DNA from 3 places in the Paenibacillus sp. FSL R7-0189 genome. Region 1 is predicted to be linked to each of the others. Evidence: predicted binding sites of a transcription regulator. Region 1 holds the regulator's gene; each other region holds the start of a gene.
The links. The regulator Rex, encoded in region 1, represses fermentation and respiration genes when NADH is low (regulators of the CRP and FNR family bind a similar motif). The targets are predictions, from matches to a motif close to TTGTGAAATATTTCACAA.
Positions count from the first base shown of each region.

Region 2: a site for Rex is predicted at 5,462-5,479, ahead of MKY63_RS09345 (phosphoketolase family protein). Genes of this name have one in related genera too.
Region 3: a site for Rex is predicted at 2,422-2,439, ahead of MKY63_RS06965 (flavocytochrome c). Genes of this name have one in related genera too.

Region 1 is NZ_CP150223.1:4,769,114-4,776,628, forward strand. It holds gene dinG (ATP-dependent DNA helicase DinG) at 1-979, shown strand, start outside; gene MKY63_RS20785 (redox-sensing transcriptional repressor Rex) at 1,110-1,763, shown strand; gene MKY63_RS20790 (amidohydrolase) at 1,750-3,051, shown strand; gene MKY63_RS20795 (DUF5590 domain-containing protein) at 3,224-3,742, shown strand; gene MKY63_RS20800 (hypothetical protein) at 4,153-4,695, shown strand; gene MKY63_RS20805 (AAA family ATPase) at 4,688-6,190, shown strand; gene MKY63_RS20810 (3-hydroxyacyl-CoA dehydrogenase NAD-binding domain-containing protein) at 6,324-7,196, shown strand; gene MKY63_RS20815 (acetate kinase) at 7,193-7,515, shown strand, end outside.
Region 2 is NZ_CP150223.1:2,188,863-2,196,377, forward strand. It holds gene MKY63_RS09335 (ABC transporter ATP-binding protein) at 1-904, opposite strand, end outside; gene ltrA (group II intron reverse transcriptase/maturase) at 1,071-2,333, opposite strand; gene MKY63_RS09345 (phosphoketolase family protein) at 2,964-5,345, opposite strand; gene MKY63_RS09350 (GntR family transcriptional regulator) at 5,639-6,361, opposite strand; gene MKY63_RS09355 (hypothetical protein) at 6,449-6,637, opposite strand; gene MKY63_RS09360 (GyrI-like domain-containing protein) at 6,753-7,451, opposite strand.
Region 3 is NZ_CP150223.1:1,621,988-1,629,502, forward strand. It holds gene MKY63_RS06955 (response regulator) at 1-707, opposite strand, end outside; gene MKY63_RS06960 (histidine kinase) at 682-2,268, opposite strand; gene MKY63_RS06965 (flavocytochrome c) at 2,541-4,331, shown strand; one part of gene MKY63_RS06970 (IS3 family transposase) at 4,504-5,408, opposite strand; one part of gene MKY63_RS06970 (IS3 family transposase) at 5,408-5,861, opposite strand; gene MKY63_RS06975 (type I restriction-modification system subunit M) at 7,056-7,515, opposite strand, start outside.

The DNA of each region.
Region 1 (7,515 bases):
ATTTAAGGATTTGGCTTCCATCCGTGAGCAAGTAAGATTCTTTATGGGGCTGAATGACGATAATGTAGTATATTGGCTGGAGGCAAATGGAAATTACCGCAGCAAATCACTACAGCTGTATGCCGTCCCTGTGGATGTTAGCAGCCAGCTTAAAGAGTTGTTCTTCGATAAGAAAAAAAGCATCGTGCTTACCTCGGCGACGCTGTCTGTAGATAAATCTTTTCAATTTATGATTGATAATCTCGGACTTAACGAAGCTGCGGAAGAGGGACGTCTAATGACCTCACTCCTTCCATCCCCCTTTAAGTATCGCGAGCAGGCACTGCTAGTTATACCGCGTGATTTTCCTAGTGTGAAGGGGAGTGTGGGCGATGCTCGATTTGTCGATACACTCGTACAGTCATTATCGGAAGCTGCTAAAACAACACGTGGGCGGATGCTGGTTCTGTTTACTTCTTATAAAATGCTGCGTCAGGTATATGATCCGCTTAAAGAGGCTTTAGCCTCACAAGAGATTACGGTGCTTGGTCAAGGCGTGGAAGGTGGCAGCCGGAGCAAGCTGATCCGCCGCTTTCAGGACAGTGCAGCATCCGTTCTGCTGGGGACGAGCAGCTTCTGGGAAGGTGTAGATATTCCAGGTGAAGCACTGACTTGCCTGGCCATCGTGAGACTTCCGTTTCAACCGCCGAATCACCCGTTGGCGGAAGCGAAGTCTGAGTTATTGCAGGCCCAGAAGAAGAATCCGTTCATGAAATTATCTGTTCCTCAAGCGGTTATTCGTTTTAAGCAGGGATTCGGAAGACTGGTTCGCACGGCGCAGGATCGCGGAATAGTTATTGTTTATGATACGAGGGTTATTGAATCTCATTACGGGAAGTATTTCCTTTATTCATTGCCTGGTCCCAAAATGGAGCATATGCTTACTGATCAAATGGTCCCTCGCATAGCGGAATGGCTAGAGGATGGCGGCGCTTCTTAAAACGCTCGTCTTCAGTTTAGCTCCTCCTTATCCTTAAGGGCGGTGTGTTACAGTACCGTCCTTAATAAGGAGAGGTAGACGTTTGAATATGGATTTTCACAAGAACATTACTATTTTTAGGAGGGAAAATATGAAATCGGATAAAATATCAGAAGCCGTTGTTCGCAGACTGCCTGTGTACTTGCGTTTTTTGAATGATCTCCAGAATCGCGAAATATTAACAGTTTCCTCTCAGGAACTTGGGCAAAAGCTTGATCTTAATCCCGCACAGATTCGTAAGGATTTAGCATATTTTGGTGACTTCGGCAGAAAAGGTATCGGCTATGATGTAACGTATCTTATTGAGAAAATCCGTCATATCCTGAAGCTGGATCAACAGCTTAATGTAGCTTTAGTTGGAGCAGGTAATCTCGGACATGCCTTGTCTAATTACAATGCATATCTCAAAGATACTATGAAAATCACGGCTATATTTGATTCGTACGCTCCTAAGGTTGGACGTAAGATCAACTCCCTTACTGTGCAACCGATGGATGAACTAGGCAGCACAATTCGTGAGCAAGGTATTCGCATTGCCATTATTACCGTACCTGATTCAGAAGCTCAAAATGTAGCAGATATCCTCATTTCTTCTGGGATTGAAGCGATTTTGAACTTTGCCCCTGTGATTCTGAAGACACCACCGAATATCCGGGTGCATGCAGCTGATTTTACAACTGATCTGCAAAGTCTTGCTTATTACTTGCGGGATGGAAAGGAAGAAAGCGAACATGAACAACAATAAAACGATAATTAAGGGCGGGTATTTTCTGACTCCGGGAACGGATGAGCCGGTTCTGAGTGGATATATGACTATTGAAGATGATTTAATCACTTACATAGGAAAAGAAGAGCCTCAGATGGAAGCTGGAGTGCAAGTGGTTGATGGCAGCCGTCTGCTGTTCATGCCTGGACTTGTAAACACACATGGTCATGCGGCGATGTCTTTGCTGCGTGGATATGGAGATGATTTAGCGCTACAAGTGTGGCTTCAGGAGAAAATGTGGCCGATGGAGGAAAAGTTCACCGGTGATGATGTATACTGGGGAACCTCCTTATCTGTATTGGAAATGCTGAAGGGTGGAACTACGACCTTCCTCGATATGTATGATCATATGGACCGAGTAGCCGAGGTAGCTGAGTTATCAGGTATCCGTTCCGTATTGATGCGTGGTGTGATCGGGTTATGTCCAGAGGATGTACAGAATCACAAGCTTGCGGAAGCGATTTCTTTTGCCCGTAACTGGCATGGAAAGGCTGACGGTAGAATTACTACTATGATCTCGCCACACGCCCCTTATACTTGCCCTCCTGCCTTCCTGGTTAAGTTCGTGCAGGCAGCGCATGATCTGGATTTACCGATGCATACGCATATGTCCGAAACGAAACGTGAAGTGGAACAAAATGTGGCGGATTACGGGTTGCGTCCTGTAGCTCACTTAGAGAAGCTTGGAATGTTCACACGTCCCTCGATAGTTGCACATGGTGTTCATTTAAATGATGAAGAGATTGAGATCTTGGCTCGCCATAATGTGGGTGTATCTCATAATCCGGGCAGTAATTTGAAGCTGGCTAGCGGAGTGGCTCGGGTTACTGATCTTCTAAAAGCTGGTGTGAAGGTGTCTCTTGGCACGGATGGCGCGGCAAGTAACAATAACTTGGATATGTTTGAAGAGATGCGGCTTGCAGCTCTCATTCATAAGGGTGTCAGCGGTGATCCAACGGCTGTCCCTGCTCCAGAAGCTCTGCGTATGGCTACAGAATATGGCGCGCAGTCCATCTTTTTAAATAATGTAGGCAGACTTGCTGTAGGGATGAAAGCTGATTTCATTGCTATTGATATCGATCAGCCGCATTTGCTGCCACACACAGATCTGTTGTCTCATGCAGTTTACTCTGCTAGCGCTAAGGATGTTGAGCATGTGTGGGTGAATGGTAAACAGGTCATCAAGCATGGACAATGCTTAACCCTGGATGAGGAAGCTATCCGGCGTAAAGCGCAAGAAGCCTTCGAAGGTTTATTGAAGCGTTAAGTCTGGAGAATAACGAATAAATAATAGGCTGCGACTTTTTGCTTTTAGCAAAAGTTGCGGCCTTTTGTGCATTTTTAAGACTGGGAAAGCTAGAAAATTATGAAATTTTGGATAAACACGCAGGTGTGTTATATAATCAAAAAAGATATATTACTAGAAAGGGAGCTGTACCTTGAAGAAAAGGAAAAAATGGATCCTCCTGGGGTCAGTTCTGATTCTGCTCCTGGGGTTTGGACTTATCCAGTTCTATGCCTATATTATGAAAGATCAATGGAACGAGCGTGATATCGCTAAGGATGTTGCCAAAACCAGAGCGGGTCTAACAGAGGTAACCAAAGCACAAAAATCGGTTTGGGATGAAAATGCAGTGTACTGGGTTTTAACAGGAAAAAATGAAGCCGGGACTGCTCTTATGGTCTGGGTCCGCTTTACGGTAGATGGAAAATTTGCTGAAGGCGACGACGCAGTGTTTGCTGAGGAACTAAGTAAAGGAACCTCGGAAGCCCAAATACGCGGCATTATCAAAGCTGATCTTCCGGACATAACGATTGAACGCTTGCTGCCGGGAGTATATAACGGAGAGTATGCTTGGCAGCTTTTTTATAAACAGAGCGGTCGGTATTATTATCAATTTTATCGGTTTTCGGATGGGTCCCGAATGGGTGAAGGTTACAGTTTACCTAAAAGTTAAGCCGAACATAAGGAAATTAAGGGTGGCATAGTAAACAAGCGAACTTATTATAAGTTCGCTTGTTTACATTTATTTGATGTACAAAAGTGATATACTAAGTGATATACTGAATGGGTAGTTATCACCGAATATTCTTTTAAATTCACATACAAAAATAAGCCGATTGATTAAAAATCAAGGCCGGTTTTGTCGAAAGTGAGGAATATATTTGGTATTGATGGAAATTTTTAAAAAATTAAATTTTAAATATATTCACATTTATTTTGAAATTAGTATATACACCTGTGATATACTACTACTTGTAATTAGAACAGCAATAAGAGACTTCAGTCTCTCTGATGAGCTCTCAAATAGCTATAGATTATTATAATGAGCTTTATATTTTGTCATCTTTGAGAGGAGGACGTTTCTTGAAATTACGTCTTGTACCTGTGCTGATAACGTCTCTACTGTCGGCTACTCTATTGTTTGGTGGCTTCTTTTTGTATCGTCAGTTTGCAATGCAGGAACCACTTCAGAAGATTGTATCTCAATATGAGGGCGTCAATAATTCTCATATCAGTATTAACCGCAATGAGGTCACTTTGAAACTTGATCTCCAGCCAGGCACGAAATTACGTGAACTGGTTCAGTACGTCTCCAAAGAAGGAAAATCGATGATTGATGGACGTACACTGAAACTTGATGTAGAACAGAACTCCAGTGAACTGCTGGATGAATACTGGGATAAAGCGATGTTCTCTGTAGCTGAAGCCATGGAGAGCCGTAAATATACACTTATACCCACAGAACTTGATGGACTCAAAGCGCAATATCCGCAATATAAAAATGTGATAGCCTCAACAGAAATTGACGACAATAATGTCTATGTAAGCTTGAGTAATGGAAAAGAAAGCAAATTTATTATTTTGCCGCGTAAACCTGCGACATTGGGGGTATGGAATAATGCCTAAATACCTTAAAGAAATTCTAATCGGATTTGTTCCTGTCTTGTTTATTTTTATGGCTTTTCTAGGCATTAATATATTCCCGATTGTAATTGCTGCTGGGATGCTCACGGCTTTACTTATCATTGCTCATTTAAGAGGCGGACTTGCGGTAAATGCAGGTGCCGGGAAGAAACGCAAGAAGGATGGACCTTCAAAGCTCACTTTTGAAGAAATTGGCGGGCAAGACAATGCAAAGCAGGAGCTTCGTGAAGCGTTGGATTTTTTGATCCGGCATGAGGAAATCAGCAAATTCGGGATTCGGCCTTTGAAAGGGATTCTGCTTACAGGCCCTCCAGGAACAGGTAAGACCCTTATGGCTAGAGCAGCAGCACATTATACGAACTCTGTATTTGTGGCAGCATCAGGCAGTGAGTTTGTAGAAATGTACGTAGGTGTCGGTGCCGGCCGTATCCGCGATTTGTTTAAGGATGCCCGTACCCGCGCCCTTAAGGAAAACAAGCAAAGCGCTATTATTTTCATAGATGAAATTGACGTAATTGGCGGTAAGCGTGAAGGCGGACAGCAGCGAGAATATGATCAGACCTTGAATCAGCTGTTGACCGAGATGGACGGGATCTATAACAACGAAACGCCGCGCATTCTGCTGGTAGCAGCCACTAATCGTAAAGAAATGCTTGATTCAGCATTGCTGCGTCCTGGCCGGTTTGACCGTCATATTCAAGTCGACATGCCTGATAAAAAAGGCCGTAAATCGATTCTCGAATTGCATGCCAAAAATAAGCCGCTTCATGCAAATGTGAACCTCGACAAAATTTCCGAAGAAGCCTATGGTTTTTCCGGTGCTCAGCTCGAAAGTGTTATGAATGAGGCAGCAATTTATATGATGCGTGAGGAATTGACAGAGGTTGAGCAGCGGCATCTGTCGATGGCGATTGACAAGGTTATGATGGGGGAAAAAACGGACAGAGAAACTAACCACGAAGAGAAAAAGCGGGTGGCAATCCATGAATTGGGACATGCCATTATGGCTGAGCTGCTGCGTCCGGGAAGTGTTAGTCAGGTTACACTGACTCCGCGGGGGCAAGCCCTTGGTTATGTACGTCACAATCCTCAGCAAGAGCAGTATCTGTACACCAAGGATTATTTAGAAGATCAGATTATGATCGCACTTGGTGGAGCGGCTGCAGAAGAAATGTATTATGGCGGACGAAGCACAGGTTCGCGTGGCGATTTTGATCAGGCCCTGAATATTGTCGAAACCATGATGAAATCCGGATTGACTTCGTTGGGTATCGCCAAGCTGGAAATGGTTACCACTGAAGAACTTATGAAGGAAAACAGTAAAATATTGGATGAGTTGATAGTACGTACTCACGACCACCTTGAAAAGCAACGAAATGTATTTGATTACTCCCTTGACATTTTAATGAAGGAAGAAGTGCTCTCCGGAGAGCAATTTCGATGTCAATTTCGTGACAGCGTGCGTTTACCAGCATAAATATTTATGCTGGTTATTTTTTTTTACTTTTCAGGCATGCTAAGATATCATTATATGTCGGGCTTTATAAATTTTTGCGACAGACAAGGTACAATACAAAAGTATAGATACCTGAAAGGATGGAGACTTTTTTATGAATTTCAAGAAAATTGGTGTCATCGGCGGTGGCACAATGGGACAAGGGATTGCCGAAATGCTGGCAGCCAAGGGCCTGGATGTATTGCTGGTGGAGAAAACCCCTGAGAAACTGGACTACTCCTACGAAATGATCGAGACAAGTCTAGATAAGCAACTGGAGAAATGGGCGATCACTCAAGCTGAGAAAAAGCTGATTCTTAGCCGCATTCAAAAAGTGACACATTTCGCAGAGCTGAGCTCTTGTGACATGGTTATCGAAACAATCGTTGAGGATTTAGAAGAAAAGAAAAAAATATTGAATCAACTGGATCAAGTATGTCCAAACCACATTATTCTTGCCAGCAATACGTCAACACTTAGCTTGACTGAACTTGCAAGTTCTACAATGTATCCGGAACGCGTGATCGGAATGCATTTCATATACCCTGTAGCTAAAGTGGATCTTGTTGAAATTGTACGCGGTCTGAAAACTTCAGATGCTACTTTTGAAGATACAAAATCCTTTGTTGATGAAATTGTTGAGAAAAAAGGTGTAATGATTTATGAATCCCCAGGATTTGTAACATCACGCCTCATTTGCTTGTTTATCAACGAAGCTATGCATGTACTGCAAGAGGGCGTTGCCTCCGCACAGGATATTGACGATGCTATGCGTATTGGTTATCAATTCCAATATGGACCGCTTGAAATGGCTGACAGATTTGGTCTGGATTCGGTCCTTGCTGCACTCGAAAATATGTTCCGTGAATATGGTGAGCTGAAATATCGTCCTTCCACGATCCTTAAGAAGATGGTGCGTGCAGGACAATTAGGTATGAAATCAGGCGAAGGCTTCTTCCAGTACGACAAGGATGGTGACCGTATATGAATATTCTAGTAATTAACTCCGGTAGTTCTTCTTTAAAATATCAATTGTACAATATGGCTGATGAATCCGTTTTGGCTAAAGGTTTGGTGGAACGTATCGGGATGGATTCCTCCATTCTGAACCATAAACCTACTGGTAAAGCTGAAGTAACAGAAGTAAGTGAAATTTTGGAGCATAACACAGCGATTCGTAAAGTTCTAGCTTGCCTAACGGATAAAGAGCATGGCGTTATTGAATCCATTAAAGAAATCAATGCTGTGGGTCACCGTGTAGTACATGGTGGTGAATTCTTCAAAGCTTCCGCACTTGTGGACGCTGA
Region 2 (7,515 bases), 2.6 Mb from region 1:
TACTGAACATAATAGTGAAAATAGCGATTACCCGCAGCGATTCACCCGAGACCCAGATTACACCGTCAGTCATAAATTGCCGCATCGCCTCTGAATCATTATTCACCCGTCCAATAAATTGCGAAGATTGTCTTCGGTCGAAAAAAGATAAAGATAATTTCATCAAGGAATGATACACATCATGACGAAGATCACCCATGATTTTGGAACCAATCCATACCCCTATAAGTCCACGTACAGTCTGCATTAAAGTTATTACTAAGGACGTGGCTGCTAGCCCGATCACAATCCATAGAAGCGTCGAGCCCATATCCTTTTCTGTCAACACATTATCAACGATCATCTTCGTCAAAAATGGTGGAACAAGCTCTACCAATGTAGTAAAAATCAACATAATCGCCGCAGCGATCATTTGGATCTTATAAGGCTTAGCGTAACTCAACATCCGAAATAGAACCTTGCCGTTACTCTTGCACACCGGACAAGCTTGTGAATCTTCCGGCAGCGGATTGCGGCATTTTGGACAATTTCTTGGAAACTCTTTTTCAGAAGCGGTTGGCCGTTCCTCGCCTTTAGCTACAGCGCCAATTAATTTAGCAGCAAAACCAAATATAGAGGTAAGTGATGCTGTATAACGTATAAGTATAATCGGCCCCTCTTGGGTATCCACAAGCAACGAACCGCCGCCTACCCCGCCTACTACCCGGGCATCGGTAATATTCGAGACTAGAAGCTTTGAGACCAGTTTCCCGTCCGTCCCCCAAACGGAAACCTCCTTCTCAGTCAATACAAGCCACTGCTCACCGAATTGCCCATCTTTCATTAAATCAGATACAGAGTGAAATAAAGGTTGTTCTGCAAGCTGTATTTCTATAGACTTGGGAAGTTTATCAATAGATGTCATACATTTCTCCCCTTTCTTTACCCACCTATTTACTCACATATATTTACAGTGGTAAAGATGAAAAAATGATTATAATTGTTTTGTATGGTTACTTGAATCGAGTAGGAGGGGGCGGCTAGCCCCCGACCTCTCACACCACCGTACGTACCGTTCGATATACGGCGGTTCATGAAATATTCCGTAAGGAGTTGTATCTGTCCAATACACTCTTTAATCCATTGGCTTCCCAATATTGGTTATTCAATGCATGTTGTAGAATTGGACTCCCTGCAATTCGCCAATACCCTTTTCGGGTATTTCCCCACTCATAGGCTTTATCCTTAGGTACCCCTAAGGATATAAGTCTTTTGACTTTGGTTCTAGGGGTCTTCCACTGCTTCCAGAGGCACATTCGTAGCCTTCTTCGTATCCATTTATCCATATCTCGAAAGGTACTTGGGGTATCCGCCAGCGAGAAATAACCGCACCATCCCATGAGGTAGTGGTTTAGTTCCTTGATTCGCTCTTCCATCTTCATCGATCTCTTTCGAGAGGATATCTCCTGTATTCGAACCTTGACTCTCTGTAAGGACTGCTTCGCAATTCTCACCTTTGGTTCTTTGTCCACACTAAAACTAAATCCTAGAAACTTTCGTTTCCAGGGACGGTCTACCGCGCTCTTTACTTGGTTCACCTTCAGCTTTAGCCTCGTCTCGATGAATCGGGTGACCGTTGTCTTGACTCTCTCTCCTGCTCTTAGCGTTTTCACGTAAATATTGCAATCATCCGCATAACGAACGAAGCGGTGCCCACGTTTCTCGAGTTCTTTGTCGAGCTCATCTAGGACAATGTTAGATAATAACGGACTCAGTGGACCGCCTTGCGGGGCACCTTCCGTTGTCGGGGTTACTAACCCGTTCTCCATCACACCTGACTGAAGATATTTGCGGATAAGCAGGAGAACTTTCTTGTCCTCCACTTTCTCCGAAATCTTCATCATCAGTCGGTCATGGTTGACGCGATCAAAGAATTTCTCCAAGTCTAGGTCGACTACGAATCGATAGCCTTCTTTCATAAAGGTTCGAGCTTTCCTCACCGCATCATGCCCTCGTCTTTTCGGACGGAATCCATAGCTATGGTCGGAAAACTCTGGATCAAACAATGGAGTTAACACCTGCGCGATTGCTTGTTGAATCATTCGATCTGTCACGGTAGGTATTCCTAGTAACCTAACACCTCCGCCACCGGGTTTCGGGATTTCGACTCGGCGCACGGGGCTCGGTTCATAGGTTCCTTCTTCTATGGCATGCCGCAAGGTCTGCCAGTTTTGTACGATGTGTTCTCGTAAGGATTTTACGGACATCCCATCTACGCCATGACTTCCTTTATTCGCTTCAACACGCTTTAAGGCTTGCAGAAGATTTTCCCGTGATAGCAGTTGCTCCAACATTTTTTTTTTAACCTCTCTTTACGTGATTTATACCTTCCATTTGTGCCAAAGATGAACTCCGCCCTGCTGAAGACCCCCACGGGATTCACCGTTTCCTTCTTCAGTCAGGTCCTTTCGGATTTTTTTTTTTCTGCATTCATCGCTCATCTTGAACGCCTGGATGTATAAATCCTATTCCATGTTCAGCCCTTCCGCAGCTGTTGCAACAGCTTGCGTACTATGGCGTCTGCTGACTTCTGTGCACTCAGCCTACTCTCACAAGTAGGGTTACGAAGTATACTCGCCTATCACACAGATCTCCCCAGGTAAGAACGCTATCTTCCTCTCCATCTATCTGCTTCATTTACTCTCGTACGCCTTTGGCAGTATGGACTTTGGTTTGTTGTGCAACCTCATCCAGCCTACGTTAGCCTTGTATGAAGTTCGTATTCCTCAGACCGGAGATTTGCCGCTGGCTTCCTTCAGATTCCACCTCGCGGTGGACACCCTTGCCTTAAGCTAATGGCTACTACTGCCTTCGCCATTCGGGACTTCAACCCTATAGATAGCGCCCATGCTGGGCGCACACAAATAAAAAGACACCTCTAAAGGTGTCTTTTTGTATTACTTCCTATGGTACTGGCTATACGTTTATTTCAAAGCTTTCCATACCCAGTTCTCTACTTCTGGCAAATCAATACCCTCTTCACGAATGAATTGGTGATGTTTCTTAACGATAGCATCCATTTCATCTGCGATCGCTTTATAGTCGTTAGCATTAGGCAAGCTCAGAACAGCTTCCTTCGCCAAGTCAAAGCGGTCCATTTGATTCAATACGCGCATATCGAATGGTGTTGTGATATCGCCATTCTCGCGGTATCCGTGTACGTGCAGGTTATGGTTATGGCGATCAAAGAACAAGTCTTTAATCAGACCTTCATATCCGTGGAAAGCGAAGATAACTGGTTTATCTTTTGTGAAAAATTGATCAAACTCTTCGTCAGATAAGCCACGCGGATCTAATTTTTGACTTCTCAGTTTCAACAAGTCTACCACGTTGATATATCTAATCTTAAGGTTCGGCAGTTTTTCATGCAGGATAGAGATTGCAGCCAAGCTTTCGATAGTTGGTTCTGTACCTGCAGAAGCAAAGACAACATCAGGCTCTCCACCTTGATCGGTGCTTGCCCAGTCAATAATCTTCAGTCCTTTATCCACCAGCTCTTGTGCTTCATCCGCACTGAACCATTGTGGACGAGGATGTTTGGAAGAAACGATCAAGTTAATTTTTTGACGGTCATTTAAGACGGTGTCAAAGACAGCCAGCAAGGAGTTCGCATCAGCCGGCAAATACTCACGGATAAATTCTGGTTTTTTATCAGCCAAGTGACCTAGCAAACCTGGATCTTGGTGAGTGTAACCATTGTGGTCTTGTTGGAATACAGTTGAAGTTGCTACCACATTCAATGATGGAATATCCGCACGCCAGCTTTGATCTGTTGCTTTACGCAGCCATTTGAAATGCTGAGTAATCATCGAATCCACGACACGCAAGAAAGCTTCATAGCTTGCAAAGAAACCATGGCGACCTGTCAATACGTAACCTTCAAGCAAACCTTCTGCCTGATGTTCAGACAATTGGGAATCGATAACACGGCCATAAGAAGCTAGGAATTCATCATTCGGCTCAATCACTTGATCCAACCATTGACGTTTCGTCACTTCAAAGACAGGTCCCAGACGGTTGGACATTGTTTCATCCGGTCCGAAAATTCTGAAATTGCGGTTCTCTTCGTTCAGAGAGATAACATCTTTCATGTATTTACCCAGAACGGCCATGTCTTGTGCTATTACTTCACCTGGTTTGGAATTATCAAGTGCGAACTTACGGAAATTGGGTAAGTTTAGATCTTTAATCTGGTTGCCAGCATTAGTAACTGGGTTCATTCCCATACGTCTGTCGCCAGTTGGCAGAATCTCAGCAAGTTCAGCGTTCAGACGACCATTGTCATCAAATAATTCTTCTGGTCTATAGCTGTTCATCCACTCCAATAACGCTGGAGCATGTTTCATATTCTTTTGATCCACTGGAATCGGCACCTGATGGGCACGGAACGAGTTCTCATTCGGAACACCATCCCATTGCTTTGGACCCGTCCAGCCCTTAGGAGAACGGAAGACCAACATTGGCCAAACCGGACGCGTAAGGTCATTGTTGTCACGTGCATTCTTTTGAATCGCTTCAATTCTTTCTACGATGGTATCAAGCACCTTAGCCATTTCTGGATGCATTAGATCAGGATTTTCGCCTTCAACGAAGAACGGTTCCCAACCCATACCTTTAAAGTATGCAGTAATTTCTTCTTTGGATTGACGAGACAGAATCGTTGGGTTACTGATTTTGAAACCATTTAAGTGCAAGATCGGCAGAACTGCACCATCAGTAACTGGATTGATGAACCGGTTGGAGAACCATGAAGCCGCTAATGGGCCAGTTTCAGCCTCTCCATCGCCAATAACAACAGCGGAGATTAAATCTGGATTATCCAGAATTGCACCTACACCGTGGGATAGAGAATAACCTAATTCGCCACCTTCGTGGATCGATCCAGGTGTTTCAGGGGCAGCATGGGAAGCAACTCCACCTGGGAAAGAGAATTGTTTGAACAATTTCTTCAGACCTGAGATATCTTGTGTAATTTCCGGATAAATTTCAGTATAGCTACCATCGAGATAGGAGTTCGAAACCATGACCTGACCGCCATGACCAGGACCCTCGATATAGAACATATTCAAATCATATTTAGTAATGACCCGATTCAAATGGGCATAAATAAAGTTCTGGCCGGGAATAGTTCCCCAGTGTCCAATTGGCTTAATCTTTACGTCTGCTTCTTTCAGCGGTTCTCTTAACAACGGATTATCTTTCAAATACAGTTGACCTACAGAGATGTAGTTAGTTGCGCGCCAGTATGCATCAAGCTTCTCTAAATAAGTTTTTGATGAGTAATCAACATCCATGGATAATACCATTTCTTCCACTCCCCAAAATTTTTTCTGTGTCTACATTGCAGTAATTTCTTCCACAAGTACATCATACCGCCGCCAAAAATTAATTCAACCTTTTCAACAAATGATACGGTCCAATTTTGTGAAAATATGAACATAGTATGAAAAACGGTGTCAATTGTCTGTAAAAATACGTCAATATTAATATATATGTAAAAATATGGGCTGTAGTTTGCGGGGATATTTGCTACTCGTCCTTCATCTATTTTGCGCAAAATAAAAAAAATAAGACCGAGAAAAATTCCCCAGTCTTACTTTTAATGAACGGACACAAAGGTATTAAATTTTAAGTATTTATAGTGGAAGCGCATATGGGAGAATTCAAAGGGTGTGCCATTATCTAAAAAGAAAATCCCTTCCATAATGCTTACTGGTTCATTCGCCTGCAAATGCAGCAGCTCTTGATCCGTAGCCTCAGAGGGTTCTGCGGATATCGATAAAAAGGATTTGGTTACCGCCAGGTTCCGTGAATCCTCCAAATAATTAAAGATAGATCCTTCAATAATAGTCTGATTTAAGTTCTGCACGATTTTGATTGGGATATAACCCGTTTCAATCATAAAGGGTTCATCATCAAAAAGACGCAAGCGAACGATTTTGTATACAAAATCATGTGGTCCTAAAAACAGATCCCGTTGCAGTTCTTCCGTTGGTGGAATGACCTCGAATTTCAGAACTTTAATCTTTGGCTTCTTCCCATTCATTTGAAAATTGTCGGTGACACCTAAATTAGAGCCTTCGTAGTTAAAAATAGATTCATTTTTTATGTATAAAGGATTTATAAATGTCCCTGAGCCACGCTTTTTAAAAATAATGCCGGCATTTGCCATTTTAGTCAGAGCACTTTTAATAGAACTACGACTCACTTGATAAGTTTCACTAAGCGTTCGTTCATCCGGTAATTTCATATCGGGAAACTGCCCAGCAAAAATTTTCATTTTTAAGTCATCAATAATTTGTTTGTAGACAAACTGTGTCATGAAGTACTCCTTTTCAGGTCGATACAAGTTTTATTTCAATCTTTACTATAACATAATAACCAGACGTTTATAATCTATCCGGCCACCTTATTTACGACGGCGATTTGTCATGCGATTGTACATCACTAAACCGGCAATGACCATGCCCAGCGTTCCCATACTACTCGCTGCTTCAGCCTGCATACCAAACAAAATGCACAGGTTAGTGACCAAGCTTTTTGTAAGTACAGCAACAATAATTAACATCAACGGGCGCCAAATGTTGTATCTTCTCATCCAGGCAACACTCCTAATCCAATTTTCTCAAACTATCTATCGATTTCATCTATTATATCACAAGATGGTAACCGCATTCATTTCCTATAACCGTAAAGGAATCGAAGCCGACCTGCTATTTTTTATTAATTCTATATCTTAAAATGGTTTTCAACTTATCGTGTTCTACTTTTCTAGCATCCGACAGATAAATTTCTCTATGAACAAGCGTTTTTAGCACATAATTGTTTTCATCTATAAACATTTTTAATTGTTGGAATGATTCAGGTTCACTATCATATGAACCAATATGCAAGATTTGCACCGATAAGCCATCTTCTAATTCATCAAAATATGCCTCTTTCAATAGGGGGTGAGGTTTCTTTTTATTTACTATCTCAAAAGCTCTTTCTACCGTCTCTCTTGTTACAAAATCCGGTTGTCTTATCATTATTGTATATAGTAATTCATCTTTTATTAAATCCTTGTGATTTCTACCTTCCTCTGTCAAATCCCATAATCCTTCGAGTGGATATACCGTATAATCAAAATAACCCTCCGGAGTAAATCCATTTTTAGGCATCATTTTCACCGCATAGGCCAGAGAGTATAGAACCCCGACTCTTTCTGAAAAATCCTCATGATTAGGATTACCTTTACCTTTTATACAGATGAATTTCTGTTTCCCAACTTCTAATAATTGCGGCTTAGCTTTGGGTTGATATAACTCCTTTTCATGCTTTCTATATTCATGTTTTGGCATTTTACTTCCCCCTATCTTTTTCTGTATTCTAGCATAGCGAACATGACGTCTATGCGTCATATTCGGTTTCAATTCCTCCGCTCCTCCTATCCGTCAATTACGCCTTTATTCGACTTTTGGTCTGGACTTATCCTTT
Region 3 (7,515 bases), 3.1 Mb from region 1:
TAGTACTGGCTCTTATACCCTACCTTCACGGCCAGATCCCCGATTTTGATATTCGGCATTACGTCATCCAGAATCTCCTTCGCCTTCGATATCCGAAGCTCAGTGACATAGTCAAGGAATGAAGCACCGATTTCTTGCTTCATACGCTTGCTAAGATAGGTTTGGTTGATATGAAATAGTGCTGCTACTCGAGTAATAGACAGCTCCGGATCCTGATAATGACTGTCAATATACTCGGTCACTTTTTGGATAAGCACTGTTCCATCCCCTGTATACCCGGGAAGCTCCCGCTCCTTATCCACCCTGCCTTCATGTGAATGCAAAGGATATTTTACCTGAAGATGCTCATCGATCCGATGAAGCAGCTTGTTCAGATCACTCTTCGGCACAGGTTTCAATACATAATCGAATGCTTGCAGTTGCACGGCTTGACGCGCATATTCAAAGTTATCGTACCCGCTGATGATGACAACCAGAACCGACGGGCAGCGTTCGCGCAATATATTCATCAGATCGAGCCCATTCATATTCGGCATGTTGATGTCCACAAGACATACATGTGGTGGGGCTTCCTCCACCATATTCAATGCTTCGTTTGCACTTTTCGCTTCTCCTGCAACCTCAAAAAGATACGGACTCTCCTCAATGTATTGTCGCAAGCCTTTGCGAATGATCGTTTCATCATCGACGATGACAATCTTCCACATCTTCATTCCACTCCCCGTCCAAAGGTATTCGAATGACCATAACGGTAATGCCATCTTCGCTCTTCACTGCAAGGCCATATGGCACTCCGTAAGCTAGTCGAATGCGATGGTTTACACTGTATAGCCCAAAGCCTGTGGCAGAACGATCATATGTATCATCAAGAAGGGCTTGATTTATCTGCTCAAGCTTCTCTTCCGGAATCATAACCCCATTATTTTCAACCTTAATGACCAAATAATCGGCCTGTTTATATGCTGTAATCGAAATTTTGCACTTTTGATCCCCAAGTGGCTTAATCCCGTGATAAATCGCATTTTCCACCAAAGGCTGCAGTATGAAGCGAACAACTTGGCACTGAGCAAGCTTTTCATCATATCGAAGCTCGTAGTCCAGAATCTCCTCATATCGCACACCTTGAATATGAAGATAACTCTCGACATGGTACAACTCCTGATCAAGCAGAATGTAGGGACTGCCTGTGCCAAGCCCTAATCGGAAATACGCGCTAAGCGCTTCCACCATCTCCACCACATTGTCTGCTCCATGTTCCGTTGCCATCCACTGGATCGTATCCAATGTGTTGTATAAAAAATGCGGCTTGATCTGCTCATGAATCAGTCTGAGTTCCATCTCCTTTCGGTCCTGCTCCACAGCGTATAATTGAACAAGCATGTCATTGAAGCTTCGTCCAAGATCACCGATCTCATCCGAGCGCGTAACATCTGCTCGTATGGTTTGGTTGCCGTTCTGCACATTTTCCATTACCTGGCGAAGCAACTGAATTGGACGAATAATGGAAGAAGCAAGCAGCACCAGAAAGACGATAAACGCACTACCGATAAGAACGCCTACCAGCAATGCAGTCCGCTGGGTTTTGATCACCGCTAACGATAGACTTGAATTCGGTACTTTGAGTACTAACTTCCAGCCTTCCACATTTTGAATTGGAGCCTCAAATACACTCATGTTCTTCTTATCTGCTGTATCCTCCGCTCCATCTTCTTCACCCAGCTCTCTGCAATCGACGATAAGCTGGCCTGACTGGTCATATAGCATTACATCTTGAGCAATCTCCCTCATCTTCTTGACGGAGACGGCTGCGGCAATATAAGCTACCTCATCATTCACCGATGGATTCACGCGATAAAGAATGACAACGATTTCGGCTGCATTCGCTTTGGATACGATCGGATTGCTTACCACATAATTGGAATCTGAATTCAGCAGTTTTCGATAGTAGGGTCGGTTTAGTATCGAAAAAGGCTTGTCCCTTGCTGACCAGGAATTTCCGTGAATATCCACCACGCGTATGGATTCGTACTCTACTTTCTTCTTCGCCTCGAACTTATCGAACTCTTGCAGCAATTCATCTCGTGTCCACTGATGGTCCGAAGCTAGAGAAGCAAGCATGTCTATCTCTCCAATGCGCTGATTAAACCAATAATCAATCTGGTCGCTGCGTGCAGTAACCACTTGCTGCGTTAAGTTCTTATTCAAAGGGACAACCGTATGGTTCATCTCCAAATATATTGTTACAAGCAATGCAACGAACAGCAGCAAGAAGCAGCCTCCTGCGATTAACGTAATTTTTAAGTGAATTGATTTCATTGTAATCATAGCCCTTCACAATATCCGTTTCTTACATGCCCGAAAAAGACAAAAAAACACTAATCTGTGCAAATACATAATGCTGTACTAAATCTATAATAGGTCTTGTGCATATTTTCACATGAAATAACATTCATGTCTAGGCTAGAGATAAAGGATTTGCCTAGCAAATCTTCCTCTCCCTAGTGTATGTAACCAATCCACAACAGAATGAAGGAGATATTATGCGAACTCACACGAAAAAGCTGTTATCTATTCTACTAGTCCTCAGTCTTATGTTCACGCTTGCTGCTTGCGGCAGTAAAGATGCAGAGCCCGCTGCAGATGCAAACGGAGTTCAAGTCTTTGAAGGAGTTGGGCAAGGTAAACATGGCGATATTAAAGTACAAGTCTCCTTATTAGATAACAAGATCACTGACATTAAAGTGACAGAGCATAAGGAAAATGAAGTACTTGCAGAACCTGTTTATACGCAGCTCAAGCAAGAGGTCATGGCAACTAACAGCGCAAAAGTTGATGCCATTAGCGGATCTACAGTTACAAGCAAAGGATATCTCGAAGCCATTCAAGATGCAATTACGAAGTCTGGACTTACCCTTGTCGCTGGCGCTGCAGTCAGTGGAAGCAAAGACAAAGAAGAAGTCGAGCAAACCTATGATGTTGTCGTCATCGGTGCCGGGGGTGCTGGCTTTAGTGCGGCTATCGAAGCGAAGAGCGCTGGAGCTAATGTAGTTCTGCTCGAGAAAATGCCAGCTGTTGGCGGCAACACATTGATCTCCGGTGGTGAGATGAATGCGCCTGACAACTGGGTTGAACGTGCTCTTGGCATCACAGATGACACGGCTGACTTGTTCTATAATGATACGATGAAAGGCGGAGACAACCTCGGGGATCCAAAGATGGTTCGTATTCTTGCCGACAATGCTCTAGCATCTGCCGAATGGCTGCGCGATGATATCAAGGTAGAGTTCTTACCTGATCATCTGTTCCAATTTGGTGGCCATTCCAGAAAACGTGCGTTGATTCCTGTAGGTCATACAGGTGTTGAATTGATTACTAAGTTAAAAGCCAAAACAGACGCTGATCAAATCACGATCAAAACGAATATGAAAGCCGAAACCTTGCTGAAGGACGAAAGCGGCAAAGTAACAGGTGTAACTGCGACTTCGGGTACTGGCGACAAGATCACATTCCATGCGAACAAAGGCGTCATCATCGCTACCGGTGGTTTTGGATCCAATGTAGAGATGCGTAAGAAGTATAACCCTACAATGGATGAAAAATATATGACTACCGATACACCAGGATCTACAGGTGACGGTATCGTTATGGCAGAAACGATTGGCGCCAAACTGACAAACATGGAGAGTATTCAAACGTATCCAATCTGTAATCCTGAGACAGGTGTTATTTCCCTGGTTGCAGACTCCCGCTTCGATGGTGCGATCCTGATTAACCAAGAAGGCAAGCGCTTCGTTGAGGAATTAGAACGTCGTGACGTTATTTCTAAAGCAATTCTTGCCCAAACGGGTGGATATACGTATCAATTATGGAATCAAGGCATTGAGGATATTGGTAAAACGATCGAAGTTCATCAAGACGAATACGATCAACTCGTTAAACAAGGCTTGCTCTTTAAAGCCGATACGATTGAAGAGGCGGCTGATTTCTTTAAAATTGACGTGAACACTTTGAAAGAAACGATTAATAAAGTAAATGATTATGCGAAAACAGGTAAAGACCTTGATTTCAAACATCGCGGTGGATTGAAATCTCTTGAAAAAGGCCCTTACTACATCGAAAAAGCTGTACCCTCCGTTCACCATACAATGGGCGGCTTGGTGATCGACGAGAAGACTCGCGTTTTGAATGAAAAAGGCGAAGTCATCCCTGGGTTGTTCGCTGCAGGTGAAGTAACAGGGGTCATTCATGGTACAAACCGTCTTGGCGGTAATGCCATCGCTGATATCTTCACATTCGGCCGGATTGCAGGCAAACAAGTTGTAGCAGAGTAATCTTATTTTTTGTGTAACTGCTCTATTAAGAGTTAGCCTTAAAAACGTGCAAGATAACTTGTAGAGTGCTGGTTGACTGCAAACTTTCAAGCTGCCCTCTATGACATAGCAAACCGCCCTGTTTAGCAACATTGCGAATGAAGTGACCCCTTAAAGTTAGACAGGTATATAATTAAGCGACTTGTTGGGCCTGAGTTCGGTACTGTACCGGACTCAGGCCTTTTAGTTTTGCCTTAATTCGCTTGTTGTTGTAATAATCGATGTATTTTGATAGCTCTTGTTTGAAATGTGTGATACTTTCGAATTCCTTTAAATATAGAAATTCAGATTTCATGATACCAAAGAAGTTCTCAATGATGGCGTTGTCGTAGCAATTACCTTTACGGGACATACTTTGCTTGATATCTCTTTCTTCAAGGGCATGACGATACTGCTTCATCTGATAGTGCCAGCCTTGGTCAGAATGAATAAGGAGGTTATCTTCATCGGTTAATCGTCGGAATGCCTGATCTAACATCGTTGAAACAAGCGAGTAGACCGGCCTTGAACCGATTGTATACGTAATAATCTCACCATTATATAGATCTAGAATTGGAGATAAGTACAGCTTTTCTCCAAATAATTTAAACTCTGTAATATCCGTAACCCACTTCTCATTTGGATTCTCAGCGTGGAAGTTACGTTCTAATATGTTCGGTGCGAGTTTGCCAATCGTCCCTTTATAGGAACGATATTTCTTCATACGTACCACACACTTTAAACCCAATACCTTCATCAAGCGTTGTACCTTTTTATGATTCACATGGTGTCCTCGATTCTCTAACTCGTCACGAATACGACGATAACCATAACGCCCCTCATGCTCCTCGTAAATCGCTTGAATAACGTCTTTTAGCTCCTTATCTCTATCGGGCATACCAAACGTTTTTACCACGAAATAATACGTACTACGAGGGATATCTGCTAGCTGCAGGAGTGCTTTCACCGAAAATTCGTTCCTTAGTTCATAGACTACTCGTGCTTTGTCTTGTTTGGTGATTTTTCCTTGTTTTGAACTAAGGCATTCAACTTTTTTAAATATGCATTTTCCATTCTCAAACGCTCTACCTCTGCTTGTAATGCCTCAACAGACCCTTCTTTTAACGTTTGAATCTTTCGTTTATTAGGTTCTTTTTTCATGGATGGACGCCCCTTCTTCTTTGGTTGTAGGGCGTCCATTCCATGTAACTCTAAGCTTCTATGCCAGCTTAAAATGGTACTATGACTCGCAATATTAAATATCGCAGCCGTTTCTCTAACAGACGTCCCGAATTCGTTCATATAATTAAGTACGTCTAGTTTAATCTGTGCAGGATATGATGTATAGCCCTTTTTAAAAGCTTCTTCACCATGATGCTCATATTGACTAATCCAGTTTGAAAAGACAGAATGGTGAATCCCGATTGATTTTGCAATGGTTTTCAAGCTCTCGGATCCCTTTTTATAACGCATAATAGCTTGGATTTTTTCGTCTGTACTGTACCTGGTCATAAAAAAACTGCACCTCCAAATGTTAGTTGTGTCTAACAATTGGGGTGCAGTTCATCAGCAACATTGCGAACAGGGCGGTTTTTTATGTTGGAGCCTAGGACGCTCGTCTAACTCGCTGCTCTTTTATCATTTTCCGTTAGTGGAATTAAAATTGCCCAATTATTTAGTGTCTACTTGACAAGGGTCCCTTCAAATTTCCTAGACACTGGAAAACTCATTTAAGTAAAGGGGGTTGAATCACTGTTACATCCCTCACCAACAACGCCACCGATTCTACATGAACCGTATGCGGGAACATGTGCGGGTTGGTTAAAACCCTTGATTTATAAGGGTTTTAACCAACTCGTATTGTTCATTTTGTTTGAGTTTGATTGCTTGTTGACGACGTTCGTCAACAAGCCGTCAACAAGTTTGTAAGGTTTCATACACAACAAAAATACCTCCTCCGACTTGTTTATCCAAGTTGCGAAAAGGTGGTTTACCTGAGTCCTGTGTGTCTATTGGATACCACAAGACTCATGCTACTTAGCCTTGAATTCCGAGGACCGGAAATTAACCCATATATTGGTCATCCACCGCAGGATTTTAAGTCACATATTTCTCGGAGATAAGTTAGATCATAGTTACTCAATGCCCGACATTACGGGCTTTTTCTTTTATTAAGATCATGCACGAGAGAATCCCGCCAAAGACACCCAACAAGAATGCGCATATTAAGTCGTTTCACAGTTTGTTGGAAGCAGAGTGCCTACAGCGTTATGAGTTTGGCACCTACCAGGACGTATGCACGGGAGTCTCTTTGATTTAGCTCCAAAACAGTTCCGCCAAGCTGTCGCGATGCAACAAGTGAAGGCTAAGAAAATTGAGGAAAAAGCAGCGAAACTAAGACAGCAGCATGTTAAGTGAGTTAGACTCAAAAATTCGGGTGTTTAACCGGTGGAGCTCAACTAGAACACAAAATTTTTACATAATATTGTTTTAGATGGGCATAAGTCTTGTGTATGTTGGCAGCAAACCTAATGCTGTAGTTACACTATGTAACCACAATGTTTTATGAAATGCAACTCTTACCAATTACTATTACACCTGACAAATTTATAAATTACCTCTTCTTGATCTGCAACCTATTTACGGTGAAGAAGCAATGTTTATTTCCATACACTGTTCCCACGCACTTGTGAAAAGAGCCAAGGTTTAAACTCTCCTTAGCTCTTTTCTAATACTATTACCTAAAAGACTGATAAATTTACTCAGTTCTTTTTTGGATTCATCAGTTGTCCCCTGCAACTCATTCAATAACCCAAACAAGTTATCATATGAATTCGCAATTTCTGCTTTAACTTCGGTCAACTCTTGAGCCACTTGTGAAAGTGGAATAACCCCTTCTTTTTCAAACGTGTCGACATAACGTGGAATGTTCAAATTGTAATCATTTTCTTTGATTTCATCCAAAGATGCCACATGAGCATATTTCTCAACATCTTCACGGTTACTGTAAGTTTCAATAATATTATTGATGTTTTCAGGAGAGAGTTTATTTTGGTTCTTACCCTTTTCAAACTCATTTGAAGCATCGATAAACAAAATATCTTTATTCTTGCGAGCTTCACGCCCTTTGAACACTAGCACACATGTTGTTATGCTTGCCCCATAG